DNA from 2 places in the Cupriavidus sp. Agwp_2 genome. Region 2 is predicted to be linked to the other one. Evidence: predicted binding sites of a transcription regulator. Region 2 holds the regulator's gene; the other holds the start of a gene.

Region 1 (14,617 bases), on a different replicon from region 2:
ATCATCCCCGACGTCAAGAGCCTGCGCATCCCGGTCAAGTACCTGGCCAACCTGCTGACCGCGGGCGATGTGATGCCGGTGCTGTCGGCGCTGGACCGCATGCTGGCGATGCGCGCGTACAAGCGCTCGCAGGTCGTGGACGGCGTGCAAGACCTGGATGTGCTCAAGCAAGTGGGGCTGACGCCCGCGCAGGTCGAGGACATGTACAAGACCATGGCCATCGCCAACTACGAGGACCGCTTCGTGATCCCGTCCTCGCACAAGGAAATGGTCGAGGACAGCTTCAACGACAAGGCCAGCTGCGGCTTCACCTTCGGCAACGGCTGCTCGGGCGGCACCTCGGATGGCGCGCTGTTCGGCAAGAAGCCGCAGGGCAGCGTCCACTTTGTCGACATGCCCAGGTCGCGCAAGAATGCCGTGACGAGCTGAGCGCTCGCGAACGAACCGGAGAAGAACATGCCCCTCTACCCCATCCTCAGCGCGCTGCTCGGCTATCCCGAGCAGGACCTGCTCGACGCGCTGCCCGAGATCGACACTGCCCTGGCCGAATGGCCGCAGGCGCACGGACTGCTGGCACCGGTTACCGGAATGCTGCGCGGCGAGACGCTGATCACGCTGCAGGAAAACTATGTCGCCACCTTCGACCGCAATCCGTCGCACTCGCTGCACCTGTTCGAGCATGTGCACGGGGAAAGCCGCGACCGCGGCCAGGCCATGGTGGACCTGATCGACGAATACCGGCGCGACGGTTTCGAGCCGGCCGCGTCGGAGCTGCCGGACTATGTGCCGCTGTTCCTGGAGTTCCTCGGCGCACTGAGCGCCGACGGCAAGGAAGCGCGCGCCGAGCACCTGCTGGGCGAGGCGATCCACGTGCTGGCCGCGATCGGCGACCGGCTCGCACGCAACCAGAGCCCGTACGCCGGCGTGTTCGCCGTGCTGCGAACGCTGACCGACGTGCAGCCGCAACCGCAGCAGGAGCCACCGGTGCGGGACATGGACGAGGCGCTGGAGACCTTCGGTCCGGGCGCCGATGGCGTGGAACCGCTGCTGGCGCCGCAGACCGGGCCGCAGGCCGTGAAGTTCTATCCGCGTGGCACAGCGCCGGTTCCTGCGCATTGCTGACCACACCTGGCAAGGCAATCCGAACACCAGACATTGGGCTAACACCATGGCAACGCTTCACCAATTCCTCTACGGCATCTACCCCTACATCGCTGCCGCCATCTTCCTGTTCGGCAGCCTGGCCCGCTTCGAGCGCGAGCAGTACACCTGGAAGACCGACAGCTCGCAGGTGCTCTACCGCGGCAACCTGCGCATGGGCAACATTCTGTTCCACGTCGGCATCCTGGGACTGTTCTTCGGCCACCTGCTCGGCCTGCTGACGCCGGTCGCGGTGTGGGACGCGCTGGGCGTCTCGCACGGCTTCAAGCAGGGCGTGGCGATGGCCGCCGGCGGCGTGATGGGCACCATGTGCCTGGCCGGCCTGCTGATCCTGCTGCACCGCCGCCTGACCAACGCACGCGTGTCCGCGGTGACCCGCACCGGCGACAAGGTGCTGCTGCTGTGGCTGCTGGTGACGCTGCTGCTGGGCCTGTCCACCATTTTTGAATCGGCCAGCCACATGGACGGCCACATGATGGTGCAGCTGATGACCTGGGCCCAGCACCTCGTCACGCTGCGCGGCGACGCCGCCAGCTATATCGCCGACGCGCCGCTGCTGTTCAAGGCGCACCTGTTCATGGGCATCACGCTGTTCGCGATCTTCCCGTTCACGCGGCTGGTGCACGTGTGGAGCGGCTTTGCCTCGGTCGGCTACGTCGGCCGTGCCTGGCAGCTGGTACGCGGCCGCTAACCCCACGGAGAACGACATGCCTGTCACCGTCAACGGCGTAGAACTGCGCGACGCCGATATCGAACGCGAGCTTGACCATCATCACGACGCGGCCAATCCCGCCAGGATGGCGACGATCTCTGCCATCCTGCGACTGCTGGTACGCGAAGAGGCCGGCCGCCTCGGCCTGAGCGTGCCCGGCCAGGACGACGACGCGCTCGCCATGGCGCTGCTGGAGCAAGAGGCCGGCATCCCCGAGCCGGACGAAGCCAGCTGCCGCCGCCACTACGACAGCCGCCCGGAACGCTTCCGCGACGGCGAGTGGGTCGAGGCCGACCACATCCTGTTCCAGGTGACGCCGCGCGTGCCGCTGGACGCGCTGCGGGAAATCGCCGCGCAGACGCTGGCACTGGTGCGCGGCGATCCGTCGAGCTTCGCACAGCATGCCCGCGCGCTGTCGAACTGCCCGAGCGGCAACAACGGCGGCCGCCTGGGCCGCGTATTCCGCGGCGAAACCGCGCCGGAGTTCGAGCGCGCGCTGTTTGCCGCGCAGCATGACGGCGTGCTGCCGCAGCTGGTCGAGACCCGCTTCGGGCTGCATATCGTGCGCGTCCTGGAGCGCTGCACCGGCACCCGCCTGCCCTTCGACGCCGTGCGCGGCGACATCGCCGGTGCGCTGGCCACGGCGGCGCGCGACCGCGCCTGGAAGCAGTACGCCAGCCTGCTGATCGGCCGCGCCCGCATCGAAGGCATCGAACTGGAAGGCGCCGACAGCCCGCTGGTGCAGTAGCGCCGCCACCCTGACCAACGGAAACCGCCATGCATCAGATCGAACATCTACTGAAGGGCTTCGAGCGGTTCCAGCAACGCTATTTCGACGACGCGCCAAGCCTGTTCGACGCGCTGCGTACCGGGCAGCAACCGCCCACGCTGCTGATCGGCTGCTGCGACTCGCGCGTGGACCCGGCCCTGCTGCTGGGTTGCGACCCGGGCGATCTCTTTACCGTGCGCAATATCGGCAACCTGGTGCCGCCCTGCACCGGGCGTCATGAAGGTAGCCTGCACGGCGTGTCCGCGGCGATCCAGTTTGCCGTCGAGCAGTTGCACGTCGACCGCATCATCGTGATGGGCCATGGCGGCTGCGGCGGCATCCGCGCGTTGCTGGCACAGCCGGCCGATGCCGGCGACCATCCGCCCGATAAGGGCGAAGGAGCCGACTACCTGGGTGCCTGGGTGCGCATCGCCGCGCCCGCGCGCCGGCAGGTGGAGCAAACGCTTGCCGACGCCAGCCCGGCGCAGCGCCAGCGCGCCTGCGAACAGGCGGCGATCCTGGTATCGCTGCGCAACCTGCAGACCTTCCCGTTCGTGCGGCGCGCGCTGGCAGCAGGAAAGCTGACCCTGCACGGCTGGTATTTCGACCTGCAGGCCGGTGCGCTGCTGGCCTACTCGCAGCGTGCCGATGCCTTCCTGCCGCTGGTATGCCCGTTGCCCGCACAACCTGAATCCGTCACACCATGAATCCCTTTATCTTTGGCATCGCCGGCACCTCGGGCAGCGGCAAGACCACGCTGATTACCGCCCTGCTGCCCTGGTTTCGCGCGCAAGGCCTGACCGTCAACGTGATCAAGCACAGCCACCATCCGCTGGAACTCGAGCCTCCCGGCAAGGACAGCGCGCGCTTTCGCGCGGCCGGTGCAACCGAGGTGATGGTGGCCTCGCCCTATCGCTACGCCATCGTGCGCGAGCTGGCCGACGAAGCGGAGCCGACGCTCGCCGAACAGGTGGCGCGGCTGCGGCCCGCGGACCTCACGCTGGTCGAAGGCTTCCGCCAGGAGGATATTCCGCGCATCGAGGTGTATCGGCCAGCGCATGGGCGTGCGCCGTACTACCCCTGCGATCCTTCGATCGTCGCAGTGGCCACCGATGCGCGGCTCGACACTTTGCTGCCATGCCTGCCGCTGGGCGATGCCACGCAGGTCGGGCGGTTCATTATTGCCATGCGGAGCCAGAACCATCTGGATCCGCTACGGGATCCGCTAAGCCAGGGGGCAGTCGCCTTCCCGAAGTCGACGGGCATGGTCGCCGCCTGACCGCAGCCTCCCGGCGGCATGTGCGCAATCGTGCGTCTGTGTGTCACCGGAACACCCCCGCTTGTGCCCGCCTCGCCACCCGCCTCGACAATTTCCGCACGCCGCCTATCTTAAGGGTGTCAGTACCGTCGCCGTCGGTGCTGCCGCCTTGCGCATGTGCGAGAGGCGGCGGTCGCCGTCTTGCCCGGACACAGCACTAAGCGAATGAACGAGGACTCGCCCCCGCGGCAGAACTACGAGGATGCCTTGCTCGGCATCGTGGGGGAGATGTCTACCGCCATGCGGCCGCAGACGGAATCCGGCGCAGCGGCCTCGCCCTCGCTGGACAGCGCGCTCGAAGCCGAACTGGGATTCGACAGCCTGACGCGCGCCGAGCTGCTGACCCGTATCGAGCAGCGTTTCAACGTAAGCCTGCCGGAGCAGGTACTGGCCCAGGCCGACACGCCACGCGCGCTGCTGCGTGCCGTGCTCGCCGCCAGGGACTTGCCCCCCGGCGCCGCTGATGCGCCGGCTCGGCTGGCCCGTCCGGCACCCGCGGACGAGGCAGCGCAGGCGCCCGAGGGCGCCGCCACCGTCACCGACGTGCTGCGCTGGCACCTGCACCGCCACCCGGAACGTACCCACATCATCCTGCACGGCGGCGACGGCGAAGATACGCCGATCACCTTTGCGCAACTGCACCGGCACGCCTGCGCCGTTGCCGCGGGCCTGGCCGCGCGCGGTGTGCGCGCCGGTACGACCGTGGCGCTGATGCTGCCAACCGGCGCGGAGTACTTCTACTGCTTTACCGGCATCCTGCTGGCAGGCGGGATCCCCGTGCCGCTCTACCCGCCCGCGCGGCTGGCGCAGATTGGCGACCACTTGCAGCGCCACGCCGGCATCCTCGCCAACGCGCAGGCGCCGATCCTTGTCACGGTGGCCGAGGCCCGGCCGCTGGCCGCGCTGCTCAAGGCCAGCACCGGCACGCTGCAAAGCGTGCTGACGCCGCAAGAGGTGGAGGACACCACCGCGGCGCCGGTCCAGGCGATGCTGCGCGCGCACGACATCGCGCTGCTCCAGTACACCTCCGGCAGCACCGGATCGCCCAAGGGCGTGGTGCTGACGCATGCCAACCTGCTGGCCAACCTGCGCGCCATGGGCAAGGCGCTGTCGGTCGACTCGCGCGACGTCTTTGTCAGCTGGCTGCCGCTGTATCACGACATGGGCCTGATCGGCGCCTGGCTGGGCAGCCTGTACTACGCTTTCCCGCTGGTGGTGATGTCGCCGCTCACGTTCCTGGCTCGGCCCGAGCGCTGGCTTTGGGCGATACACAAATATCGTGGCACGCTTTCCGGAGGGCCCAATTTCGCCTATGAGCTGTGCCTGCACAGGCTCGCGCAGGCGGACCTGTCGGGGCTGGACCTGTCGAGCTGGCGCTTCGCGTTCAACGGCGCCGAGCCGGTCAGCCTGCAGACCATGCGCAAATTCACGGCGCGCTTCGCCCGCCACGGACTGCGCGCGCAAGCCGCAGCCCCGGTCTACGGGCTGGCGGAAGCATCGGTGGGCCTGACGTTCCCGACGCCCGGGCAGAGTCTTACCGCCGACCGCATCGACCGCGCCGCATTCGTACGCACATCGCGGGCCGTTCCCGCCGATGGGAACGCAGGCCGGTCGGCAGGCGAACGGGACCAGATGGAAATCCCCTCGTGCGGCCGGCCCCTCCCCGGACACGAAATCCGCATCGTAGACGTCAGCGGCCGCGAGCTGCCCGAGCGGCAGGAAGGCCTGCTGCAGTTCCGCGGGCCGTCGGCCACCACTGGCTATTTCCGCAACCCGGCACAAACGCGCCAGCTCTTCGACGGCGGCTGGCTCAACACCGGCGACTACGCCTATATCGCCGACGGCGAGCTCTTTATCACCGGACGCGCCAAGGAGACCATCGTCCGCGGCGGCCGCAATCTCTATCCCTACGAAGTGGAGCAGGCCATCGGCGCCATACCCGGCATCCGCAAAGGGTGTGTCGCGGTGTTCGGCAGTCCCGATCCGGACAGCGGCACCGAGCGCATCGTGGTAATGGCGGAAACCGCCGCAACCGAGGAACCGGCGCGCCGCGCGCTGCAACAGCAGGCGCTGAAAACCGCGCTCGATGTACTCGGCATGCCGCCCGACCATGTCGTGCTGGTGCCGCCGCACACCATCCTGAAGACGTCGAGCGGCAAGATCCGGCGCGCCGCTTGCCGCGAGCGGTTCGAGCATGGCGGCACCGGCCTCGGCGATGCCGCCCCCTGGCTGCAGATTGCGCGTTTCGGCTGGCAGGCGCTGCTGCCGCAGCTGCGGCGCGGCCGGCATGCCGCCGCCGGGCTGTCCTATTCGTTGTACACCTGGCTGTTGTTCGCCGCGATGGCGCCGGTGACGTGCCTGGCCTCGGTGGCGATGCACCGGCCCGCCATGGGCTGGGCGCTCAGCCACCATGCCGCCCGGCTGCTGCTGCGGCTGGCCGCGGTGCCATGGTTCGTGCAGGGGCTGGAGCAGCTGCCGCGCAACCGCGCCTGCGTGCTGGTATCGAACCATGCCAGCTACCTGGACGGCATCGTGCTGATCGCCGCACTGCCCATGCCGGTGTGCGTAGTGGCCAAACGCGAACTGCAAGCGCAACGCATTCCGGGCGCCTACCTGTCCAGCATCGGCGCCGACTTCATCGACCGCTTCGACAACGTGCGCGAATCCGAGGCCATCGCGCGCCTGGTCGCGGCGGTGCGTGACGGACGATCCGCCCTGCTGTTCCCGGAAGGCACCTTTGGCCGCGAGCCGGGGCTGCAACGTTTCCGCTCGGGCGCCTTCCTCGCCGCCGCCCGTGCCGGCGCGCCGGTGGTTCCCATTGCGCTGCGGGGCACCCGCTCGGTACTGCGAGACGGCCAGTGGCTGCCGCGCCGCGGCCCGATCAGCGTCGTCATCGGCCGGCCCGTGCCGCCTGACGGGCAGGACTGGCCGGCGGCAATGCGGCTGCGCAACGCGGCCCGCGCCGAGATCCTGCACTACTGCGGCGAACCCGATGCACTGCGCGTGAAGGCCCAGCCTGCGCGGCCCCACCTCGCGCGGCAGCTGCCATGATCCCGGTTGGCCGGACCGGGCGCCGGCCTCCGGCAGTTGCACCGGCAGTTACCCCTGCAGTTACCCCATAAGGCAATGGACACCTTTGCAACCGCCCCGATGTGGGCCGGATTCTTCATCCTGGTGCTGGGCACGCTGCTCGTGGATATCTTCGTCCTCGGCGGGCGGCATGCGCACCGCGTCTCCACGCGCGAGGCGCTGGGGTGGACCCTCGTCTGGATGACCCTGGCCGCGCTTTTTGGGCTGGCACTCTGGTATGTGGTGGCCGAGGACGCCGGCCGGGATACAGCCTCTCGCAAGGTGCTGGAGTTCTACACCGGCTACCTGATCGAGCTGTCGCTGTCGGTCGACAACATGTTCGTGTTCGCGATGATCTTCAGCTACTTCGCCGTGCCGCCGGAGCTGCAGCGCAGGGTGCTGCTGCTCGGCGTACTCGGCGCAATCCTGATGCGCGCCGCCATGATCCTGGTGGGAGTGTGGCTGATCAGCCAGTTCGCCTGGATCCTCTACGTGTTCGGCGTGTTCCTCGTCATCACTGGCATCAGGATGCTGTTCATGTCCCGGCATGCCCCCGACCTCTCGCGCAATCCCATCGTCCGCTTCCTCTGCGCCCACATGCGGATCACCTCGGACTATCACGGCGAACGCTTCTTCGTGCGCATCGACGGCCTGCGCTATGCGACCCCGATGTTCGTGGTAGTGCTGATGGTGGAAGCGACCGACCTGGTGTTCGCCGTCGACAGCATCCCGGCGATCTTTGCCGTGACCACGGATCCCTTCATCGTATTCACCTCGAACATCTTCGCGATCATGGGGCTGCGAGCCCTGTATTTCCTGCTGGCCAACCTGGCGGCGCATTTCCAGTACCTGAAGTACGGCCTCGCCATCGTGCTCGCTTTCATCGGCGCCAAGATGCTGGTCGAGCCGTGGTTCCATATACCGGTGCACTGGTCCCTGGGCGCGGTCGCGATGACGCTGTTCGTCTCCGTCCTGCTCAGCCAGGCCAGGACCAGGCGAGCCGCCGCAGCGGGCGATCAGCCGGGCCGCAGCGGCGCACCGCGCGAACGCGGTGCCGGTAACCGGCGCACATGAGGAGCAAGCCATGAACAAGATCCTGCTGGCGACCGACGGGTCGTCCTATAGCGACGCGGCTGCGCGCTACCTCGCGCAAAGCCCGTTGCTGACCCGCGACTTCGTCGTGCACGTAGTGCATTGCGAACCGGATGTGCCGGGCGACATCAAGTCCTTCATCGACCGCGGCACGCTCGACGACTGGCATCGCGAGCAGAACGAGAAGGCGATGGGCTCGGTGGCCACCATCCTCGGCGAAGCCGGGATCCCGTTCGAGCGCCATGGCTTCACAGGCTTTGCGCCGACCCGCATCGTCGAGTATGCAAGCCAGATAGGGGCCAGCCTGATCGTGATGGGCTCGCATGGCCGCGGCGGCTTTCTCGATGCCATCGTCGGATCGGTAGCCAGGCGGGTCCTTGCCCATGCGCACTGCCCGGTGCTGTTGATCAAGGATTAGCAGCGCGTCGGTCCACTTCTCCACGCCATGCCGTGAGGGCGCTGCGCTATCCCGCGGGATAGCGCAGCGCCCCGTGCATGCATGCGCCTGCGCGGCACGCACGCAACCATCTTCGGCTCCGCGCACAAACCGTTGCGTGTCATCCATCCCGGTTTGATGCCAGTCAATCCCCTACTCGCAGTGTGTCCGCATCATCACTGCAAGCGCCTGGTGCCAGTTCGCGCCCCACAAGCACCGCGACAACAGCTTTCCACAACCCGCTGAACCACGGCACCATGAAAGCAAGAAGATGGCTTTACCCCGCATTCGCGGCACTGCCGCTCTCACTCTGGCTGGGACTTCCCCAGGCAGCCACCAACCCCGCCAAGGCCGCACAGAAGCCTGAAACCAAGGCAGAGCAAAAGGCGACGATCCCCACGCTGACCACGGCCGAGTTCGATCACGCCAGGCAGATCTACTTCGAGCGCTGCGCCGGCTGCCACGGCGTGCTGCGCAAGGGCGCGACCGGCAAGCCGCTGACGCCAGACATCACACGCGCGCGCGGCTCGGAATACCTGAAGACCTTCATCAAGTACGGCAGCCCGGCCGGCATGCCGAACTGGGGCACATCCGGTGACCTCTCCGACAAGGAAGTCGACCTGATGGCCCGTTATATACAGCTCGATCCGCCGACGCCGCCGGAATTTTCACTGGCTGACATCGAGAAAAGCCGCAAGGACATCCTGCCCGTCGCGCAACGGCCGTCGAAGAAGATGAACCAGTACAACCTGGACAATCTCTTCTCGGTCACGCTGCGCGATGCCGGCGAGGTCGCGCTGATCGACGGCGACAGCAAGCAGATCATCAGCATCGTCAAGACCGGCTATGCGGTGCATATCTCGCGCATGTCGGCATCGGGCCGCTACCTGTACGTGATCGGGCGCGATGCGCGGCTGGACCTGATCGACCTGTGGCTGCCCAAGCCCGACATCGTCGCCGAGGTCAAGATCGGCATGGAGGCGCGCTCGGTCGAAACCTCCAAGTACAAGGGCTATGAAGACAAGTACGCGGTGGCGGGCTCGTACTGGCCGCCGCAGTACGTGATCATGGAAGGCGATACGCTCAAGCCGCTGAAGGTGGTGTCCACGCGCGGCATGACCGTTGACAACGAGTACCACCCCGAGCCGCGCGTCGCCTCGATCGTCGCCAGCCACTACCACCCCGAGTTTGTGATCAACGCCAAGGAGACCGGCAAGATCCTGATGGTCAACTACTCGGACCTGTCCAACCTGAAGACCACCACCATCGATTCGGCCAAGTTCCTGCATGATGGCGGCTTCGATTCCACCGGGCGCTACTTCCTGGTCGCGGCCAATGCGTCCGACAAGATCGCCGTGGTCGACACCAAGGAAGACAAGCTCGCCGCGCTGATCGAGGTGGGCAAGACCCCGCACCCGGGGCGCGGCGCCAACTTCACGCATCCGAAGTTCGGCCCGGTCTGGGCCACCAGCCACCTCGGCGACGAAACCATCAGCCTGATCGGCACCGATCCCGCCGGCCATGCGGCGCAGGCCTGGAAGGTGGTGCAGACGCTCAAGGGCCAGGGCGGCGGCTCGCTGTTCATCAAGACGCATCCCAAGTCCTCGAACCTGTGGGTCGATACACCGCTCAATCCCGATGCCAAGCTGAACCAGTCAGTGGCGGTGTTCGATACGCGCAACCTGGAAGACGGCTTCAAGGTGCTGCCGATCGCCGATTGGGCCGGCCTGAAAGGAGCCGGCGCCAAGCGCGTGGTGCAGGCCGAATACAACCAGGCCGGCGACGAGGTCTGGTTCTCGGTCTGGGGCACCAAGGACGGCGAGTCCGCACTGGTGGTGGTCGATGACAAGACCCGCACGCTCAAGACCGTGATCAAGGACAAGCGCCTGATCACGCCAACCGGCAAGTTCAACGCCTACAACACACAACACGACGTCTACTAACAACCCGCGGCACCGCACCGCTCTGTCGGTTGCGGTGCCCGGTTCCATTCCCCCCAAACGGAGAAATCAAGATGAAGCACCCCGTCCAACTGCCTGCTCGCCTGCCCGCGCTGCTCGCAGCCGCCGCCTGTGTCCTGTCGTTCGGTGCCGCCATGCCCGGCGTGGCCCACGCGAACCAGCAGCTTGCATCCAGCAAGGCCTGCCTGTCCTGCCACGGCGTCGACAAGAAGGTGATCGGACCGGCCTTCAAGGACATCAAGGCCAAATACGCGGGCAAGAAGGACGGGCAACCGCATATGGTCCAGTCGATCCTCAAGGGCAGCAATGGCCAGTGGGGCGCGATGCCGATGCCGGCCAACGCCGTCAGCGAGGCCGAGGCCAATACGCTGGCCAAATGGATCCTCTCGCTCTGATTACCCGGGCATGGCGTGGCGCCACGGTGAACGTACTCGCCGCGACGCTGCTGGCCGCGCCGGCCACTGCGCCAGCGCAGTCAGCGCCCCCTCCCGTTCGGCAGGCGCAACTGGCGCACTGGCTGCGCGATGACTGCGGCGCCTGCCACGGCATGACGCTGCGCGGCGGGCTGGGTCCGCCGCTGACGCACGAGGCGCTGGCGGACAAGCCGCCGGAAAGCCTGGTGGCCACCGTGCTGTACGGGCGGCCCGGCACCGCCATGCCGCCCTGGCAACCCTTCATGACGCAGGATGAAGCCCAATGGCTGATCGAACGACTCCGGGCCGGCGACCCGCCGGCCGTCATGCCAACCAACGCGGCGCCGGCACGCTGATGCGCGGCCTGGCCGCCGCGCTCGGCTGCGCCGCGGCACTGTTGGCCGGCTGCGCCGGCGCGGTGCGCGGCACCGGCGATCTCGGCGTGGTGGTGGAACGTGCCGCCGGCCGGCTGCAGATCGTGGAAACCACCGGCATGACGCGGCTGGCCACGGTCGACGGGCTGGGCGACCTGTCGCACGCCAGCGTGGTGTTCTCGCGCGATGCGCGCTACGCCTACGTGTTCGGCCGCGATGGCGGGTTGACGCGCGTAGACCTGCTGGACGCGCGCATCACGCACCGCATCCTGCAGGCCGGTAACAGCATCGGCGGCGCGATCTCGCAGGATGGCCGCGTGGTGGCCGCGCAGAACTACGCGCCTGGCGGGATCCGGCTGTTCGATGCCCAGACGCTCGAGCCGCTGGCGGACCTGCCAGCCATCGGCCAGGACGGGCGCCGCGCCAAGGTGGTGGGCCTGGCCGACCTGCCGGGCCGGCGCTTCGCCGCCAGCCTGTTCGAGTCCGGCGAGATCTGGATCATCGATGCCGCCGATCCGCGCCAGCCGCAAGTGGCGCGCCTGCCGGCCGGGCGCGAGCCCTACGACGGCCTGGTCACGCCCGACGGCCGCTGGTATCTGGCCGGGCTGTTCGGCGAGGACGGCCTGGCGCTGGTCGACCTGTGGCAGGCGCCGCCGCAGGCACGCCGCATCCTCGCTGGCTACGGCCGCGGCGGCCAGCCGCTGCCGGTCTACAAGATGCCGCACCTGCGCGGCTGGGCGATGGCGCAGGGCCAGGCATGGCTGCCGGCCATCGGCCGCCACGAAGTGCTGGTCGCCGACCCGGCGCGCGGCTGGCAGCAGACCGCGCGCGTGGCGCTGGCCGGCCAGCCGGTCTTTGTCATGGCACGCCCGGACGGCCGGCAGGTCTGGGTCAACTTCGCCTTCCCCCACAACGACGCCGTGCAGGTCATCGACACCGCCACACGCGAGGTGGTGCGCACGCTGCGCCCGTGCCGCGGCGTGCTGCACATGGAATTCACGCCCAAGGGAGAGGCACTGTGGCTGTCCTGCCGCGACGACAATCGCGTCGAGGTCTACGACACCGCCACGCTGGCGCGCATCGCCACGCTGCCTGCCGACAACCCCAGCGGCATCTTCTTCACCGCGCGGGCACAGCGCTTTGGCATGTAAGGGGCAGCATGCTAGACGAACGCACCCTGTACGACACGCTGCAGCGCGACTTCCCGCTGCAGCCCCGCCCCTACCAGGCGCTCGCGGAAGGACTGGGCCTGTGCGAGCACACACTGCTGTCGCTGCTGGCGCGCGACCTGGGAGCGGGCCGGATCAGCCGCGTCGGCGCCGTGTTCGCGCCCAACGTGATCGGCGTCAGCACGCTGGCCGCGCTGAGCGTGCCGACGGGGCACCTGGATCGCGTCGCCGCGCGCATCAGCACCTGCGCGTCGGTCAGCCACAACTACGCACGCAGCGGCCACGCCTACAACCTGTGGTTCGTCGCGGGTGCGCGCGAGCGCGGCACGCTGGATGGCACGCTGGCCGCCATTGCCGACATGGCCGGGCAAGTGCCGCTGGATCTGCCGATGGCGCGCGAGTACCACATCGACCTGGGCTTTGCGCTCGGTACCGGCAAGCGCGGCACGCCGGCCCGGCGCCGGACCGCCGCACCCGTGCCGCCGATCTCGCTGGATGCGGATGACTGGCGCCTGGTGGCGGCGCTGGAGGCGGGCCTGCCGCTGACGCCGCGCCCGTTCCAGGAACTGGCGTCGCGCACGCGGCTGCCGCTGCCGCGGGTGCTGGAGCGGATTGCACAATGGTCGGCACTGGGCGTCATCCGGCGGCTGGGCGTGGTGCTGCGCCATGGGCGCTTCGGCTATGGGCACAACGCCATGTGCGTGTGGGACGTGCCGGACGCCCGTGTCGACGCGATCGGCCTGCGCCTGGCACGCCAGCCGCGCGTGACGCTGTGCTACCGGCGCGAGCGGCGCCTGCCGGCCTGGCCCTTCAACCTGTTCGCGATGATCCATGCCCGCGATGCGCACGACCTGCGGCCGGCGCTCGACCACATCCGCGCCACCGCCGGGCTGGACCAGACACCCGGCGCGGTGCTGGTCGGCACCCGTTGCTACAAGCAGCGCGGCACGCGCTACGCCACGCAGGAGGCGGCATGAGCATGGCCGCCGATGCCTCCTGCGCCGTGCTTCCCGACACCATCGACGCCACCGACCGCCGCATCGTCAACGCGCTGCAGCGTGGCCTGCCGCTGGTGCCGCGGCCGTATGCCGAGGCTGCCGCCGCGCTCGGCATCGAGGAAGACGAACTGCTGGCGCGGCTGCGCCGGCTGCTCGACCGCGGCGTGCTGACACGCTTCGGCCCGCTCTACCAGATCGAGCGCGCGGGCGGCCGCTTCGTGCTGTGCGCCTGCCACGCGCCGGCACAACAGCTCGCCGCCGTGGCCGGCGCGATCAACGCCTTTCCGGAGGTCGCGCACCACTACCAGCGCACCCACCACCTGAACCTGTGGTTCGTGCTGGCGGTCGCGCGGGCCGAAGACGTGGCCCCGGCGCTCGATCGCATCGCCGCCGCGGCTGGCGTCGAGATCCTGCCGTTTCCCAAGGAACGCGAGTTCTTCGTCAACCTCTACCTTCCCGCATGATGTCCGCCGACGCCCACGATGCCATCGACCTAGCCTTGATCCGCGCCACCCAGGCGGGCCTGCCGCTGGAGCCGGCGCCGTTCGCGGCCGTCGCCGCCACGCTGGGACTCGACGAAGCCGAAGTCATCGCCCGGCTGGCGGCAATGCATGCGCGCGGCACGCTGCGCCGCATCGGCGCGGTGCCCAACCACTACCGGCTGGGCTGGCGCGCCAACGGCATGACCGTGTGGGATGTGGACGATGCCTGCGTCGATGCGCTCGGCGAACTTGTCGGTGCGCTGCCCTTTGTCAGCCACTGCTACCTGCGCCCGCGCCGGCTGCCGCACTGGCCTTACAACCTGTTCGCGATGGTCCACGCGCGTGCCCGCGCCGACGCGGCGCCGCAGATCGAACGCATCACGGCACTGCTGGGCGACGCCTGCCGCGCGCATGACGTGCTGTGGTCCACCCGCATCCTGAAGAAAACCGGCCTGCGCCTGCCGCCGGCCGGACCTGCCCCACAGGAGCCACGCTGATGTTCCGCCTGTCCCGTTTCATGGAAGCCCTGCGCGACGCCGGGCCGGTGCCGCCCGCCCGCAAGGCCGCCGGCCCGGTCGTGATCTGGAACCTGATCCGCCGCTGCAACCTCAATTGCCGCCATTGCTATGCCACTTCGGCCGATACCGACTTCAAGGGCGAACT
Region 2 (14,617 bases):
GGGGCTGTGGATCGATCCATCACGCGCGCTGCTGGTGACGATCGCGGTGCTGGTGGTCAGCTGCCCGTGCGCGCTGTCGCTGGCCACCCCGGCCGCGCTGGCCGCCGCGGGCGCCGCGCTGTCGCGGCGCGGCGTGCTGCTGACGCGCGGCCACGCACTCGAGACCCTGGCGCGCGTGACCGACGTGGTGCTGGACAAGACCGGCACGCTGACAGAAGGGCGTTTTGCCGTGGCCGCGGTGCGGCCGCAGGCCGACCTGAGCGCATCGCAATGCCTCGCACTGGCCGCGGCGATGGAACGCGGCGGCGAGCACCCCATCGCACGCGCGCTGCTCGCGGCGGCGCCTGACGGCGGGGGCCATGCGGGGACGGTCACCGGGATCCGCAACGTGCCCGGGCAGGGCCTTGAGGCCACGGTCGATGGGCGCCGCCTGCGGCTCGGCCGGCTGGATTTCGCGCGCGGCCTCGTTGCCCGCGACACCCCCGTGCTGGAGCCGGCGGTTGCGGACCCGACCCATCCCGGTGCCACGGTCGTGTGGCTGGCAGCACGGGACGGCGTGCTCGCGAGCTTCATGCTGGCCGATGTCGAGCGCGCGCAGACGTCCGCGCTGCTGGCGCGGCTCGGTGAGCTGGGCGTGCGCTACCACCTCGTCTCCGGCGACAACGCCGCGGCCGTGCACTGGTGGGCAAAGCACTTCGGCATCGCCCACGTCGCCGGCGAGGTCACTCCCGAAGGCAAGCGCGACTACGTCGCGCGGCTGCAGCAGGGCGGGGCGGTGGTGCTGGCCGTGGGCGACGGCATCAACGACGCCCCGGTGCTGGCGCAGGCGCAGGTCTCGATCGCGATCGGCAGCGGCGCGCCGCTGGCCCAGGCCGGCGCGGACGCCGTGCTCACGCACGGCGGCATCGACGAGATCGCGACCGCGCTGGCGGTGTCGCGCAAGGCGCGGCGCGTGGTGCGGCAGAACCTGGGCTGGTCCTTCCTCTACAACGTTGTGGCAATCCCGCTGGCGGCGACCGGGCTGGTGACGGCGTGGATGGCCGGCATCGGCATGTCGCTGTCGTCGCTGCTGGTGGTGGCCAATGCCTGGCGTTTGCTGAGCGCCGGCCGCAAGTCAGCCTAGGAGCTTCATGGAAACGCTTTACCTGCTTGTGCCGATGAGCCTGGTGCTGGTCGTCGTGATTGCGGCCGCGCTGTGGTGGGCGCTGCATGCGGGACAGTACGACGACCTTGACCGGCCCGCGGAATCGATCCTGCTGGACAACGACAAGCCTTGATGCACGCATGTCCTGGCACGCCGTGGGCTTCGGACCGGCGCCGCGCCACGAGGTTCATTGCCGGTCTTGAGCGACTTGATAAAGATCAACGCACCGAAGCTGGGGTTTTTCTAAAGTCACAACGTCAGTAGGTTTTTTCTCTTCTCTAAGCTTTGGGGGTCTGAATGGATGTCACTGCCGCGTCTTCACGCGTCGACACCTTCAATTACGGCGTCGTAAGACAGTTCGCTGTCATGACGGTAGTCTGGGGGATCGTCGGCATGGCCGTCGGCGTGCTGCTGGCAGCACAGCTGATCTGGCCTGAACTTAATTTCAACACGCCCTGGCTGTCGTTCGGCCGCCTGCGGCCGCTGCATACCAATGCGGTGATCTTCGCCTTCGGCGGCAGCGCGCTGTTCGCGACCTCGTACTACGTGGTCCAGCGGACCTGCCAGGCTCGCCTGTTCTGCGGCCCGCTGGCTGCGTTCACGTTCTGGGGCTGGCAACTGGTCATCGTCGCCGCGGCCATCACGCTGCCGCTGGGCATCACCTCGTCGAAGGAATACGCCGAGCTCGAGTGGCCGATCGACCTGTTGATCACCGCGGTCTGGGTGGCCTACGCGGTCGTGTTCTTCGGCACCATCGTCAAGCGCAAGACGCGGCATATCTACGTCGCCAACTGGTTCTTCGGTGCCTACATCCTGACCATCGCGCTGCTGCACATCGTCAACAATATCGAGATGCCGGTGTCGCTGTGGAAGTCCTACTCGGCCTATGCCGGCGTGCAGGATGCGATGATCCAGTGGTGGTACGGCCATAACGCGGTGGGCTTCTTCCTGACCACCAGCTTCCTGGGGATGATGTACTACTTCATTCCCAAGCAGGCCGAGCGTCCGATCTATTCCTACCGCCTGTCCATCGTTCACTTCTGGGCGCTCAACTTCACCTACATGTGGGCCGGCCCGCACCACCTGCAGTACACCGCGCTGCCGGACTGGGCGCAGTCGCTCGGCATGGTGTTCTCGCTGATCCTGCTGGCGCCTTCGTGGGGTGGGATGATCAACGGCATCATGACCCTGTCGGGCGCCTGGCACAAGCTGCGCACCGATCCGATCCTGAAGTTCCTGGTGGTGGCGCTGTCGTTCTACGGCATGGCCACGTTCGAAGGCTCGATGATGTCGATCAAGACCGTCAACGCGCTGTCGCACTACACCGACTGGACCATTGGCCACGTGCACTCCGGCGCGCTGGGCTGGGTCGCGATGATCTCCATCGGTTCCCTCTATTACCTGATCCCGCGACTGTTCGGCGAGAAGCAGATGTACAGCGTGCGCCTGATCGAATGGCACTTCTGGATCGCGACCATCGGCGTGGTGCTGTATATCGCCTCGATGTGGATCGCCGGCGTGATGGAAGGTCTGATGTGGCGCGCCACGCAACCCGACGGCACGCTGACCTATGCCTTCGTCGAGGCGGTCAAGGCCAAGTATCCGTTCTACCTGATCCGTCTGCTGGGTGGCATCTGCTTCCTGTCCGGCATGCTGCTGATGGCCTACAACGTCGCCAAGACCATCGTCGGCAAGCGTGCCGTGGATGCGCCGATCCCGGCCAGCATCCCTGCCTCCGCACACTGATCATTCCAGGATAGAAAGATGTCGGAAAAACAAAGATTCTTTTCCCACGAAACGCTGGAGAAGAACATCGGCTGGCTGATCATCTGCACGATCCTCGTGGTCAGCATCGCGGGTCTGGTGCAGATCGTGCCGCTGTTCTTCCAGCACTCCACCACCAAGCCGGATCCGGGTATCACGCCGTATTCGCCGCTGCGGCTGATGGGCCGCGATGTCTACATCCGTGAAGGCTGCGTCGGCTGCCACTCGCAGCAGGTGCGTACGCTGCAGGCCGAAACCGAGCGCTACGGCCACTTCTCGACCGCGGGCGAGTCGGTCTACGACCACCCGTTCCTGTGGGGCTCGAAGCGTACCGGCCCCGACCTGGCGCGCGTCGGCGGCCGCTATTCGGACGACTGGCAGCGTATCCACTTGCGCAATCCGCGCGACGTGGTGCCCGAGTCGGTGATGCCTTCCTACCCGTGGCTGGAGAAGGCTGCATTGCCGACCAACGATATCCAGGCTCGCATGCGGGCACTGGTAAGGCTTGGGGTGCCATACACCGACGCCGATATCGCCAAGGCGCCGGACGAACTCAAGGGCAAGACCGAGGAAGATGCGCTGGTGGCTTATCTCCAGGCGCTGGGCACCAACCGCCGCAACGTGCGCGTGGACACTGCTGCAACGGCTACGCCGGCGGCACCCGCCGCGGAAGCGGCCGCACCGGCCAAGGAGTAAGCCATGGCAGCCATGATCACCGCAATTGCGACCGTCGTGTCGATGGTCGTCTTCCTCGGGATTTGCTGGTGGGCCTGGTCGGCCGGCCGGCAGAACGCCAATCGGGAATCCGCCATGCTGCCGTTCGCGCTGCCTGACGAAACCACGACAACATCGAGCCGGAACACCTAGCCATGAGCGATTTCTTTTCCGATTACTGGAGTTACTACATTGCCGCGATTGCGCTCGTGGGCATCGTCTGGTGTGTCTGGCTGCTGTTCTCGCAACGCAAGATCACCAAGACCGCCAACGCTGGCGGCGACACCGGCCACGTTTGGGACGGCGACCTGCGCGAACTGAATAACCCGCTGCCGCGATGGTGGATGTGGATGTTCCTGCTGACCTGCATCTTCGGGCTGGTCTACCTGGTGTTGTATCCGGGCCTGGGTTCCTACGCCGGCGTGCTGAAGTTCTCGACGCAAGACGAACTGGCGGCGCACCGTGCCGCGCAGGAGAAGATGCAGAACGAGATCTACGCCAAGTACCTGAAGATGGACGTCAAGCAGGTGGCGGGCGATCCGCAGGCGCGCGAGATCGGCCAGCGTCTTTTCCTTAACTACTGCGCGCAATGTCATGGTTCGGATGCGCGCGGCAGCCGCGGGTTCCCCAACCTGACCGACGGTGACTGGCTGTATGGCGGCGAACCCGAAACCATCCAGCAGACAATTTCCAAGGGCCGGAATGGTGTGATGCCGCCGTTCGCATCCACCATCGACGGCAAGCTGGCTGGCGACGTGGCACAGTATGTCCGCGCGCTGTCGGGACTTTCATCGGACCCCATCCGCGCCTCGCGTGGCGAGAGCACCTTCAAGTCGACCTGCGCGGCTTGCCACGGTGCCGGCGGCAAGGGCAACCAGGCATTGGGTGCGCCGAACCTCTCCGACAACGTGTGGCTGTATGGCAGTTCGGAAGCCAGCATCGTCGATGCCATCCTGAAGGGGCATAACAACCATATGCCGGCACATGAAGAGATCCTGACGCCAGAGCGGATCCGCATGCTGACGGCTTATGTCTGGGGCCTGTCCAATACCGGCGGGGGTGCCGGCCAATGACAGGCGACTCATCTGCGCGGGCGCGGGCCGCCCGCAGGAGAAACCATCCATGAACGCACCCGGGACCGAAGAAGTGGCCCGGGCGGCCGACCCCCAGCGGTCGGCCGCTGCGCCTGCCGAGACCTCGGATGAAACACTGTACGAGGTCCGCCGCAAGATCTATCCGCGCTCGGTCACGGGCGCATTCTCCAGTTGGCGCGTCTGGCTGGTCCTCTTCACCCAGCTGATTTACTACGGCACGCCCTGGCTCCAGTGGAACGGACGCCAGGCCGTGCTGTTCGACCTTGGCGAACGCAAGTTCTATATCTTCGGGCTGGTGCTGTGGCCGCAGGATGTCATCTACCTCGCCGTGCTGCTGGTCATTTCGGCGCTGGCGCTGTTCTTGTTCACGGCAATTGCCGGGCGGCTGTTTTGCGGCTATGCCTGTCCACAGACGGTCTATACCGAGATATTCATGTGGATCGAGCGGCGGATCGAGGGCGACCGGATCGCGCGCATCCGCCTGGATGGCGATCCCTGGAGCCTGCGCAAGCTGCGCCTCAAGGCCACCAAGCACTTCCTGTGGGTACTGATCGCCCTGTGGACTGGGTTCACCTTCATCGGCTACTTCGCGCCGATTCGTGAACTTGGCGGCGAGCTGGCGAGTTTGTCGCTGGGCCCGTGGCAGACGTTCTGGATGCTGTTCTACGCGTTTGCCACCTGGGGCAACGCGGGCTTCATGCGCGAGCAGGTATGCAAGTACATGTGCCCGTACGCGCGTTTCCAGAGCGTGATGGTCGACCGCGACACCTATGTCGTTACCTACGACATCGGCCGGGGCGAGCCGCGTGGCAGCCGTTCGCGCAAGACCGATCATCGCCAGGCGGGCCTGGGCGATTGCGTCAACTGCAGCATTTGCGTCCAGGTGTGCCCGACCGGCATCGACATCCGCGACGGCCTGCAGTATGAATGCATCGGCTGCGGTGCCTGCATCGACGCCTGCAACCAGGTCATGGACAAGATGTCCTATCCGCGCGGCCTGATCCGGTACACGTCGGAAAATGCCATGCGCAAGGCGCTGTCGGCGGCAGCGTCGCGCAAGCGCTTGATGCGCCCGCGTGTCATCATCTATTCGGTGGTGTGGGTTGCGCTGCTTGCGGGCTTCGTCGCTTCGATCGCGCTGCGCACGCCGCTGAAGGTGGACATCATCCGCGACCGCGGCGCGTTGGGCCGGGAAGTCGAGGGCCGCTGGATCGAGAACGTCTATCGCCTGCAGCTGATCAACACGACTGAAGGGCCGATGCACATCAGCGTGCGAGCCGACAGCGACGAGTTGAAAAACCTGACGGTCGAATACGACAAGCAGGCCGAGTCGCTGGCGCCGACGTCGAACCGGCTGTTGCCGATCCGCATACGCGTGCCGATCGAATACGCCGCGCAAGGCACGCACAAGATCAGCGTGACGGTGACCAGCGAAGCAACTGAGCGGGGCAGCGCCGAGATCCGGCAAACCACCAGCTTTATCGTGCCGCGCGACCTGTGACGCCAGGCGCTCGGTGCAGAACTTAAGGGGGCATGATGAATCAGCAAGGCAATCCGTGGTGGAAAGAGCCGTGGCCGTGGCTGTTGATGAGCGGCCCGCTGGTCGCGATGGTGGCGTGCGGCGTCACCATCTGGCTTGCGTCGTCGCATCCTGACATGCCGGTGCAGGGCGCGGCGCGTCATGGACTGGTGGTCGAGAAGGCGGAGGCAGTGCGGCCTCAGCCGAGCGCAGCGAGGCAGCCATGAGGTTGCGCTGGCTGATGTGGGTCTTGTGGCCGGGGTTCCTGATGGCGGGCTTCGCCACCGCGACGGTGTTCTCGGTCGTGGATCCCGGCGACCTGAAGTTCTTCGGGCATCCGATCGAGGCGTCGCGCGAATCGATCTATACGATGAGCTTCCTGCTGGCGTGGATATTCTGCGCGCTGTCCAGCGGGCTGACGCTGTACACGATGCCGACGCGACTTAGCGATACCGACGAGCTGGAGTGAAGGGGGATGCTTGCGCCGCCCTGTGCGGCGCAAGCGCAATGCGGTGTGGTGTGGTGTGGTGTGGGAAAGGGTCAGCAGCTGCGGCTGTAGAGCTGCTTGATGCCGGCGAGATCCACCAGCTTCACGTGGCGCTGGCGAATCTGAATCAGGCCGGCTTCAGCGAAGCGCGAGAACAGGCGGCTGACGGTTTCCAGTTTCAGGCCCAGGTAGCTGCCGATTTCCTCGCGGCTCATGCGCATCACGAATTCGGTCGACGAGTACCCGCGTGCCGAAAGGCGCTCCGACAGGTTGATCAGGAACGCGGCCAGGCGCTCTTCGGCGCGCATCGAGCCGAGTGTCACCAGCATCAGCTGGTCGTGCGTGATTTCCTTGCCCATCAGCCGCAGGAACTGGTGCTGCAGCGAAGGCAGGTCTGCGGACAGGGTCTGGAGGTCACCAAGGCGGACTACGCAGACTTCGGTATCTTCCAGCGCGGTCGCGTCAGAGGCATGCTGCATTTCCCCCAGGCCGTCGAGTCCGACGATCTCGCCTGGCAGATGGAAACCGGTAATCTGTGAACGGCCGTCTTCGGTCGTGACGTGCGTCTTGAGCGTGCCGAAGCGAACGGCATAAACCGCGGTGAGGGGATCGCCCATGCGATACAAGGTCTCACCCTTATGGACCCGGATGCGTTCCTGCACCAGCGTGTCCATCTTGGTAAGGTCTTGCTGGGACATGCCAACCGGAAGGCACAGTTGCCCCATCGCGCATGTGGAGCAACGGGGCGACATTTCGGTGATTGGAATGGAGGTAAGCAATTGGAACCTGCAAGATTGGATGCGAGGGCGCGATCAGGACATTTTACCGTGCGATGTGATGCGGCAGGGAGCCAGATTTGACATTTGGTGTGCTAATTAGCGTTTTTATGCTGGCATTGCTGGGCGGCGTGCACTGTGCAGCAATGTGTGGCGGCATCGCGCTGGCAGTCGAACAACCACGTGGCAGCGTTGCGGCCATGACCTTCGTGCGCAGCCGTGCTGCCTGGGTCGGCGAGTTGCTGGCAATGCACCTGGGCAGGATTTCGACCTACATGATGCTAGGCGCGCTACTGGGCGCGATCGGCGCCGGCGCGTGGAAGCAGGATTACCTGCCGTTGCAGCGCTGGCTGTTCGGTGCCGGCAGCGCGATGCTGCTGTGGTCGGGCTGGCGCCTGCTGCGCGGCAATGCCTTTACCGTGGCATGGCTGGAGCGGCTGGCGGCGCGGGCTGGCAGTGGCGTGGCGCGGCAGTTGGGCCGGCTAGGCGGCAACATGCCCGCGTTCGTGCGTGCGCATGGGGGCCTTGCCAGGCGCTACGGGGTTGGACTGGCCTGGGGGCTGGTGCCGTGCGGCATGGTCTATGGTGCGCTGACGCTTGCGCTGCTCGCCGGCAATGCCGGTTCCGGCGCACTGGTGATGGGCGTGTTCGGCGTCGGCACGCTGCCCAACCTGATGGTGCTGTCGGGGCTGTCCGGCTACCTGCGCAGCCTGTCGCGGCAGCGCGCGGTGCGGGTGGGCGCGGGCGTGGCGGTCATGGCGTTCGGGGCCCTTGGCCTGGCGCGCGCGGTGTTGCTGCCACATTCGCTGGCAGAGCAGGGTTTCTGCCTGGTCTTTTGAGGCGCATGGGGCGCGCGGCGCAGCGAATGATGGTTGCGGGCAAGGGCGGGAATGCCATACAATCGCCAACATTGCGGTATCGCGCGGTGTTTTGTAAGCAACGGCGAGCAGCGCCAAGCGGCCTTCCTACCAGAAGGCACGCCCACGGCGGCGGGAAGCGTTGGTGGTTCGATGCCCGGCCCGGCCCGCGGTCCATCCGGTTCAAAAGATCAAAGCCCGGCTGGCACTGCGGTGTTGGAGATGCCGGCCTTGCTCCCGATACCCGTTTTTCTTGCGTCCGAGGCGTTCAGTTCGCCGACAGCAGCGTCCGGTTTTCGGATGTGCCACGCAAGAGGTTCGCTGACCGGCCCATGGCGGCATGCGAACGATCTCCTGCCGGAGTGACCCGGCAACTCGATGCAAAGAATGGAAGTGCACGGCTTGGATGCAGCAGGTATCCGGGTGAGCTGCGCAATGAGATGGCGATGGCATTGGCGTCGCTGTATCCAAAATCTCCGGTGCCCCGGATCCGTCCGGGAGCAGGTGCAAAGACAGGCTGCACACCATCAACATGAATACCCAAGAGGCGAAGATCGTCCTCGAGACGGCGCTGATCTGCGCGCAGGAACCTTTGCGCGTCAATGATCTGCGACGGCTGTTCGCCGACGATGTCGGCGCGGACACCGTCCGCGTGCTGCTGGAGGAGTTGCGCCAGGACTGGCGCCCGCGCGGCGTGGAGCTAGTGTCGCTGGCCAGCGGCTGGCGCTTCCAGAGCCGCCCCGAAATGCGCGAATACCTCGACCGCCTGAATCCTGAAAAGCCGCCGAAATATTCGCGCGCCGTGATGGAGACGCTGGCGATCATCGCTTATCGCCAGCCGGTGACGCGCGGCGATATCGAGGAAATCCGCGGCGTGACGGTTAGTACGGAAGTCATTAAGAAGCTGGAAGACCGTAGCTGGATCGAGGTGATCGGCCACCGCGACGTGCCGGGCCGGCCGGCCCTGTATGCCACCACCAAGGCCTTCCTGGACGACCTCGGGCTGCGCACGCTGGACGAGTTGCCGCCGCTTGAAGATGCCCAGGCGCAGGCGCAGGCAACGCTGCTGGATCAGCAGGCCATCGATTTCGAGGCGCTGGCGGCAGGCAAGCCCGGTAGCGCCGATGAAGAGGCGTTTGCCGAGCCGGCGGGGGGCGAAGCATCCGCCGCCGGCGAGCCCGAAGTCACGGACGCCGGCCAGGCATCCACAAACGGCGAAATCGCCAACGGATTCGACCTGCAGCCGCACCAGCATGGGGCTGAGGAAATGGGCGCCGAAGGCGAACCGAACGAACCTGCCGACCCGGCCGAATCCGATCCGGACGGGGCGCGGGGAGAGCTGTTGGAAGACAGCGCCCCGCCGCACCCGAGCGAGCACGACGAGCGCGTGCCGAACTGAACAACATGCAACATCCGATAGTGAATACCTTGTCTGATTCCGTTGAGCAAGACGCCCGCAACGCGGGCGCACCCGCCGATTCCGGCGCCGCAGAACCCGGATCGGGCAGCGAAGCCGCGCCCCGCCGCAAGGGGCTGCGCCGTGGGCTGAGGAACCTGGTGGCGTCCCGCCGCCAGGCGGCGCAAGACCGCGATGCCGGTCGCGCCGAAGGCGCCGAGGCCGGTACGCCCGGCGACGCCGCGGAAGCGGCCGCCGCGCCGGCGGCGGCCGGCGGGCGCGGTGCCCAGCGTGGCCGCGGCAAGCGCAAGCCGGCGCAGGGCGATGGCGGCCAGCCGGCGCAGGCTCCGGTGGACAAGGCGCACAAGGCTGAACGGGCTGAACGGGCTGAAAGGACCGAGAAGGCCGAAAGAGCCGAGAAGGCAGACAAGGGTGAACAGGCGGGCCGCAAGCGTAAGCCCAGCCCGCGTGGCGTCAAGCCTGCCGCGCCGGTCGAGGGGCAGGGCGCTGCCGGCCGCCAGCCGCAGGGCCGCCGCAAGGATGGTGCCAGGCCGCAAGGCCAGCGCAAGGGCCAGGGCGGCGCCGACAAGGCCGCGTCCAGCAGCGAGGACCTGTTCCGCTTCGTGATTTCCGAGCAGTACGACAACGAAGACACGGTCATCCCGCGCACCAAGGCCAAGCCGGTGCGCGAACTGTCGGCCGAGGACGATGCGCCCAAGCTGCACAAGGTGCTGGCTGAAGGCGGCCTGGGCTCGCGCCGCGAAATGGAAGAACTGATCCTGCAGGGTCGGGTCTCGGTCAACGGCCTGCCTGCGCATATCGGCCAGCGCATCCTGCCGGCCGACCAGGTGCGGGTCAACGGCAAGCTGATCCACCGCAAGGTGTCGACCAAGCCGCCGCGCGTGCTGCTGTACCACAAGCCGGCCGGTGAAATCGTCAGCCAGTCGGACCCCGAGGGCCGTCCGACCGTGTTCGACAGCTTGCCGCGCATCAAGTCGGGCAAGTGGGTTGCGGTCGGCCGGCTGGACTTCAATACCGAGGGCCTGCTGATCTTCACCACTTCGGGCGATATCGCCAACCGCTTCATGCATCCGCGCTACGGCGTCGAGCGTGAATACGCCGTGCGCACGCTCGGCGAACTGGCCGAAGCCGACCGCCAGCGCCTGCTGCACGGCATCAAGCTGGACGACGGCGAGGCCAACTTCCTGCGCATCGCCGATGGCGGCGGCGAGGGTGTCAACCAGTGGTACCACGTGGCGCTGACCGAAGGCCGCAACCGCGAAGTGCGGCGCATGTTCGAGGCGGTCGGCCTGACCGTGTCGCGCCTGATCCGCACGCGCTACGGCCAGTTCCTGCTGCCGCGCGGCCTTAAGCGTGGCCGCTGGCAGGAAGTCGAGCCCAATGACGTCAAGGCGCTGATGACTGCGGTCGGCCTGAAGGTACCGGGCAAGGCCGAGCAGTCGGGCAAGGGCGCGACCAAGGTCGGCGGACGCAAGCAGCGAACCGAAGCCGCGATTGCCGGCATGCCGATGCACACCGGGATGGATGGCCTGCCGCGCTACGAACAGGGCGGCGCCCGTGGCGGCAGCCGGGGCGGCCAGCCGGACCCGATGAAGACGTCGATGGGCTATATCAGCCACGGCCCCACGCTGCTGACCTCGCATGCGGCCAATCTCGGCGGCGGCCGCGGCCCCGGCACGCGCCAGGCGCGCGGGGGCGGTGGCACCGGCCTCGGCGGACAGGGCAAGCCGCCACGTCGTGGCGGTGGCGAAGCAAACGGAAATGTCATGCCGAAGGCCGCGAAGCCGGGCGGAAACCGCACCCAGCGCGGCGGCGGCGGCGGCGGCGGCGCCGGTGGTGGTGGTGGCAACCGCGGTGGGAACCGTGGGGGCAATCGCGGCGGCAACCGCTGAGTGTCAGATGCTGCGCATGGCGGGTGGAAGGCCCGCCGGCGCGGCAAGTAATCTGCGAGTATGTCTGGCTTTTGCCTTTTCGACATAATCCGCGTATAATTCAAGTCTATTCAAAAAGCCATCCTCGCCGAGGGTGGGCGAATGATGGGCATTGCGCCCATTTTTTTTTGGTTCGCCCGATTTCGGTCCTGCGCCCTGGCGCGGGCGGATGGCGGACAGGCAGCACTGCAGCAGGGTCGTCCCGGACGGCAGCGGCGGGTTTGCCTGCCACGGTGTTGATGGCCATTACTCGGGATAACAGTGCATCTGGCAGATTTGATCGAAACCACCCTTAACGGCATGGGATATGAGCTGGTTGAGCTCGAGCGTGCCCCGGCCGGATTGCTGCGTGTCTATATCGATCAGCCTGAAACCGGCATTGCCATCGAGGATTGTGAAAAGGTGAGCCGCCAGCTCACCCACGTGTTTACGGTCGAGAACGTCGACTATGAACGCCTCGAGGTCTCGTCGCCCGGACTGGACCGGCCGCTGAAGAAGCTGGCCGACTATGTCCGCTTTACCGGCGCCGAGGCGCGCGTGACGCTGCGCCTGCCGGTCAACGGGCAAAAGAACTTCACGGGCATCCTGCGCGAACCGACCGGCGAGACGGGCGCGGAGAAGGTCGGCCTGGAGTTCGAGGGCAAGGATGGCCCGGCACTGCTGGAATTTGCCGTATCCGATGTCGACAAGGCACGCCTGGTGCCGGTATTCGACTTCAAAGGAAATCAAAGAAAAGGGAACAAGCAATGAGCCGCGAAGTTCTGTTGCTCGTCGATGCGCTTGCGCGTGAGAAGAACGTCGACAAGGATGTGGTATTCGGTGCCCTGGAGGCGGCGCTCGCCTCGGCCACCAAGAAGCGTTTCGAAGAAGACGTGGATATCCGGGTCGCGATCGATCGCGAGTCGGGCGAGCATGAAACCTTCCGCCGCTGGCTGGTCGTTCCCGACGAGCAGGGTCTGCAGGAGCCGGACAAGCAGATCCTGCTGTTCGAGGCCCGCGATGAGAACCCCAGCATCGAACTGGACGACTATATCGAGCAGCAGATCGAGTCGGTGGAATTCGGCCGTATCGGCGCGCAGGCCGCCAAGCAGGTGATCCTGCAGCGCATCCGCGACGCCGAGCGCGAGCAGATCCTGAACGACTACCTGGATCGCGGCGAGAAAATCATGACCGGCACGGTCAAGCGCGCCGACAAGAAGGGCCTGATCGTGGAATCCGGCCGCGTGGAAGCGCTGCTGACCCGCGACCAGATCATTCCGAAGGAAAACCTGCGCACCGGCGACCGCGTGCGTGCTTATATCCTGAACGTGGACCGCGCCGCGCGCGGCCCGCAGATCGAGCTGTCGCGCACCGCCCCTGAGTTCCTGATCAAGCTCTTCGAAAACGAAGTGCCGGAAATGGAGCAGGGCCTGCTGGAAATCAAGGCCGCCGCGCGTGATCCGGGCGTGCGTGCCAAGATCGCGGTGGTGGCGCACGACAAGCGCATCGACCCGATCGGCACCTGTGTGGGCGTGCGCGGTACGCGCGTGACCGCGGTGCGCAACGAGATCGGCGGCGAGGCCGTGGACATTGTGCTGTGGTCGGAAGACCCGGCGCAGTTCGTCATCGGCGCGCTGGCACCGGCACAGGTGCAGTCGATCGTGGTTGATGAAGAGAAGCACTGCATGGATGTGGTGGTCGACGAGGAAAATCTCGCCGTCGCCATCGGCCGCAGTGGTCAGAACGTACGCCTGGCGTCCGAACTGACCGGCTGGCAGATCAACATCATGACGCAGGAAGAATCGGCGCAGAAGCAAGCCGAAGAGAGTGGTGTCGTGCGCAAGCTGTTCATGTCCAAGCTGGACGTGGATGAGGAAGTGGCAGACATCCTGATCGAGGAAGGCTTCTCCACGCTGGAAGAAGTGGCCTATGTCCCCATCAGTGAAATGATGGAGATCGAGGCCTTTGACGAAGACACCGTCAACGAGCTGCGCAACCGCGCGCGTGATGCGCTCCTGACGATGGAACTGGCCCGGGAAGAAAAGGTGGAAGAGGTATCGCAGGATCTGCGCGCCCTCGACGGCCTGAACCCGGAACTGATCGGCAAGCTGGCCGAAGGTGATATCCACACGCGTGACGACCTGGCCGAACTGGCCGTGGACGAGCTGGTCGAGATGACCGGCGTCAGCGAGGAAGAAGCCAAGGCGCTGATCATGAAAGCACGGGAACATTGGTTCAACTGAGGGACACGGGGCCGGGCCGGCCAACACCAGCCCGGGCGCGCTTTCCGCATACGATTTGTCCCGACGAAGACACCAAGCATTGAAAGGGTTTGAATGGCAAGCACAACAGTTGCCCAACTGGCCGCAGAACTGAGTCGCAGCGCAGCTGCCCTGCTGGAACAATTGCAGGCGGCTGGGGTGGGCAAAGCTGCGCCAGAAGACATCATCACGGAATCGGATAAGACCAGGCTGCTGGACTATCTGAAGCGTTCGCACGGCCAGGCCGACGACAGCTCCCGGAAGAAGATCACGCTGACGAAGCGTGAAACCTCCGAGATCCGCCAGTCGGATGGCGCCGGCAAGACCCGCACGGTCCAGGTGGAAGTGCGTAAGAAGCGCGTGCTGATCAAGCGCGACGAGGCCCACCCCGAGGCGCACGCTGATACAGCCGAGGCCCAGGCCCCGGTCGTCGACGCTGCCGAGCAGGCACGCCGCGAAGAGGAAGAACGCCGCCAGGCCGAACAGCTGGCGCGCCAGGAAGCCGAAGCCAAGGCCGCCCGCGAGGCTGCCGAGCGCGAGGAAGCCGAGCGCCGCGCCCGCCAGGAAGCACTGGAAGCGGAACAGCGCCGCCAGGCCGAACTCGCCGCCAAGAAGGCGGAGGAAGAGGCTGCCGCGTCGCGTGCCGTGACCGAGGCCGCGGAAGACTCCTCGCG

Evidence for each region. Region 2 encodes FNR, which switches genes on or off when oxygen is low (the NO sensors DNR and NnrR bind a similar motif). Its sites were predicted from a motif close to TTGATNNNNATCAA; they were not measured.
Region 1: the regulator FNR is predicted to act here: its motif matches at 8,693-8,706, upstream of LPA45_RS28045 (nitrite reductase).

Annotation. Positions count from the first base shown of each region.
Region 1 is NZ_CP088084.1:2,262,665-2,277,281, reverse strand. Features, by position in the region: gene narH (nitrate reductase subunit beta) at 1-429, shown strand, start outside; gene narJ (nitrate reductase molybdenum cofactor assembly chaperone) at 457-1,122, shown strand; gene narI (respiratory nitrate reductase subunit gamma) at 1,169-1,852, shown strand; gene LPA45_RS28075 (peptidylprolyl isomerase) at 1,869-2,621, shown strand; gene LPA45_RS28070 (carbonic anhydrase) at 2,651-3,349, shown strand; gene mobB (molybdopterin-guanine dinucleotide biosynthesis protein B) at 3,346-3,921, shown strand; gene LPA45_RS28060 (AMP-binding protein) at 4,126-7,011, shown strand; gene LPA45_RS28055 (TerC family protein) at 7,087-8,103, shown strand; gene LPA45_RS28050 (universal stress protein) at 8,114-8,539, shown strand; gene LPA45_RS28045 (nitrite reductase) at 8,815-10,500, shown strand; gene LPA45_RS28040 (c-type cytochrome) at 10,572-10,913, shown strand; gene LPA45_RS28035 (cytochrome c) at 10,895-11,287, shown strand; gene LPA45_RS28030 (cytochrome D1 domain-containing protein) at 11,215-12,456, shown strand; gene LPA45_RS28025 (Lrp/AsnC family transcriptional regulator) at 12,465-13,451, shown strand; gene LPA45_RS28020 (AsnC family transcriptional regulator) at 13,454-13,936, shown strand; gene LPA45_RS28015 (AsnC family transcriptional regulator) at 13,936-14,451, shown strand; gene nirJ (heme d1 biosynthesis radical SAM protein NirJ) at 14,451-14,617, shown strand, end outside.
Region 2 is NZ_CP088083.1:2,244,393-2,259,009, reverse strand. Features, by position in the region: gene LPA45_RS10625 (heavy metal translocating P-type ATPase) at 1-1,123, shown strand, start outside; gene ccoS (cbb3-type cytochrome oxidase assembly protein CcoS) at 1,131-1,277, shown strand; gene ccoN (cytochrome-c oxidase, cbb3-type subunit I) at 1,442-2,890, shown strand; gene ccoO (cytochrome-c oxidase, cbb3-type subunit II) at 2,909-3,604, shown strand; gene LPA45_RS10605 (CcoQ/FixQ family Cbb3-type cytochrome c oxidase assembly chaperone) at 3,608-3,775, shown strand; gene ccoP (cytochrome-c oxidase, cbb3-type subunit III) at 3,778-4,695, shown strand; gene ccoG (cytochrome c oxidase accessory protein CcoG) at 4,745-6,217, shown strand; gene LPA45_RS10590 (FixH family protein) at 6,253-6,462, shown strand; gene LPA45_RS10585 (hypothetical protein) at 6,459-6,704, shown strand; gene fnr (fumarate/nitrate reduction transcriptional regulator Fnr) at 6,776-7,501, opposite strand; gene LPA45_RS10575 (sulfite exporter TauE/SafE family protein) at 7,579-8,337, shown strand; gene scpB (SMC-Scp complex subunit ScpB) at 8,888-9,754, shown strand; gene rluB (23S rRNA pseudouridine(2605) synthase RluB) at 9,760-11,664, shown strand; gene rimP (ribosome maturation factor RimP) at 11,965-12,453, shown strand; gene nusA (transcription termination factor NusA) at 12,450-13,925, shown strand; gene infB (translation initiation factor IF-2) at 14,019-14,617, shown strand, end outside.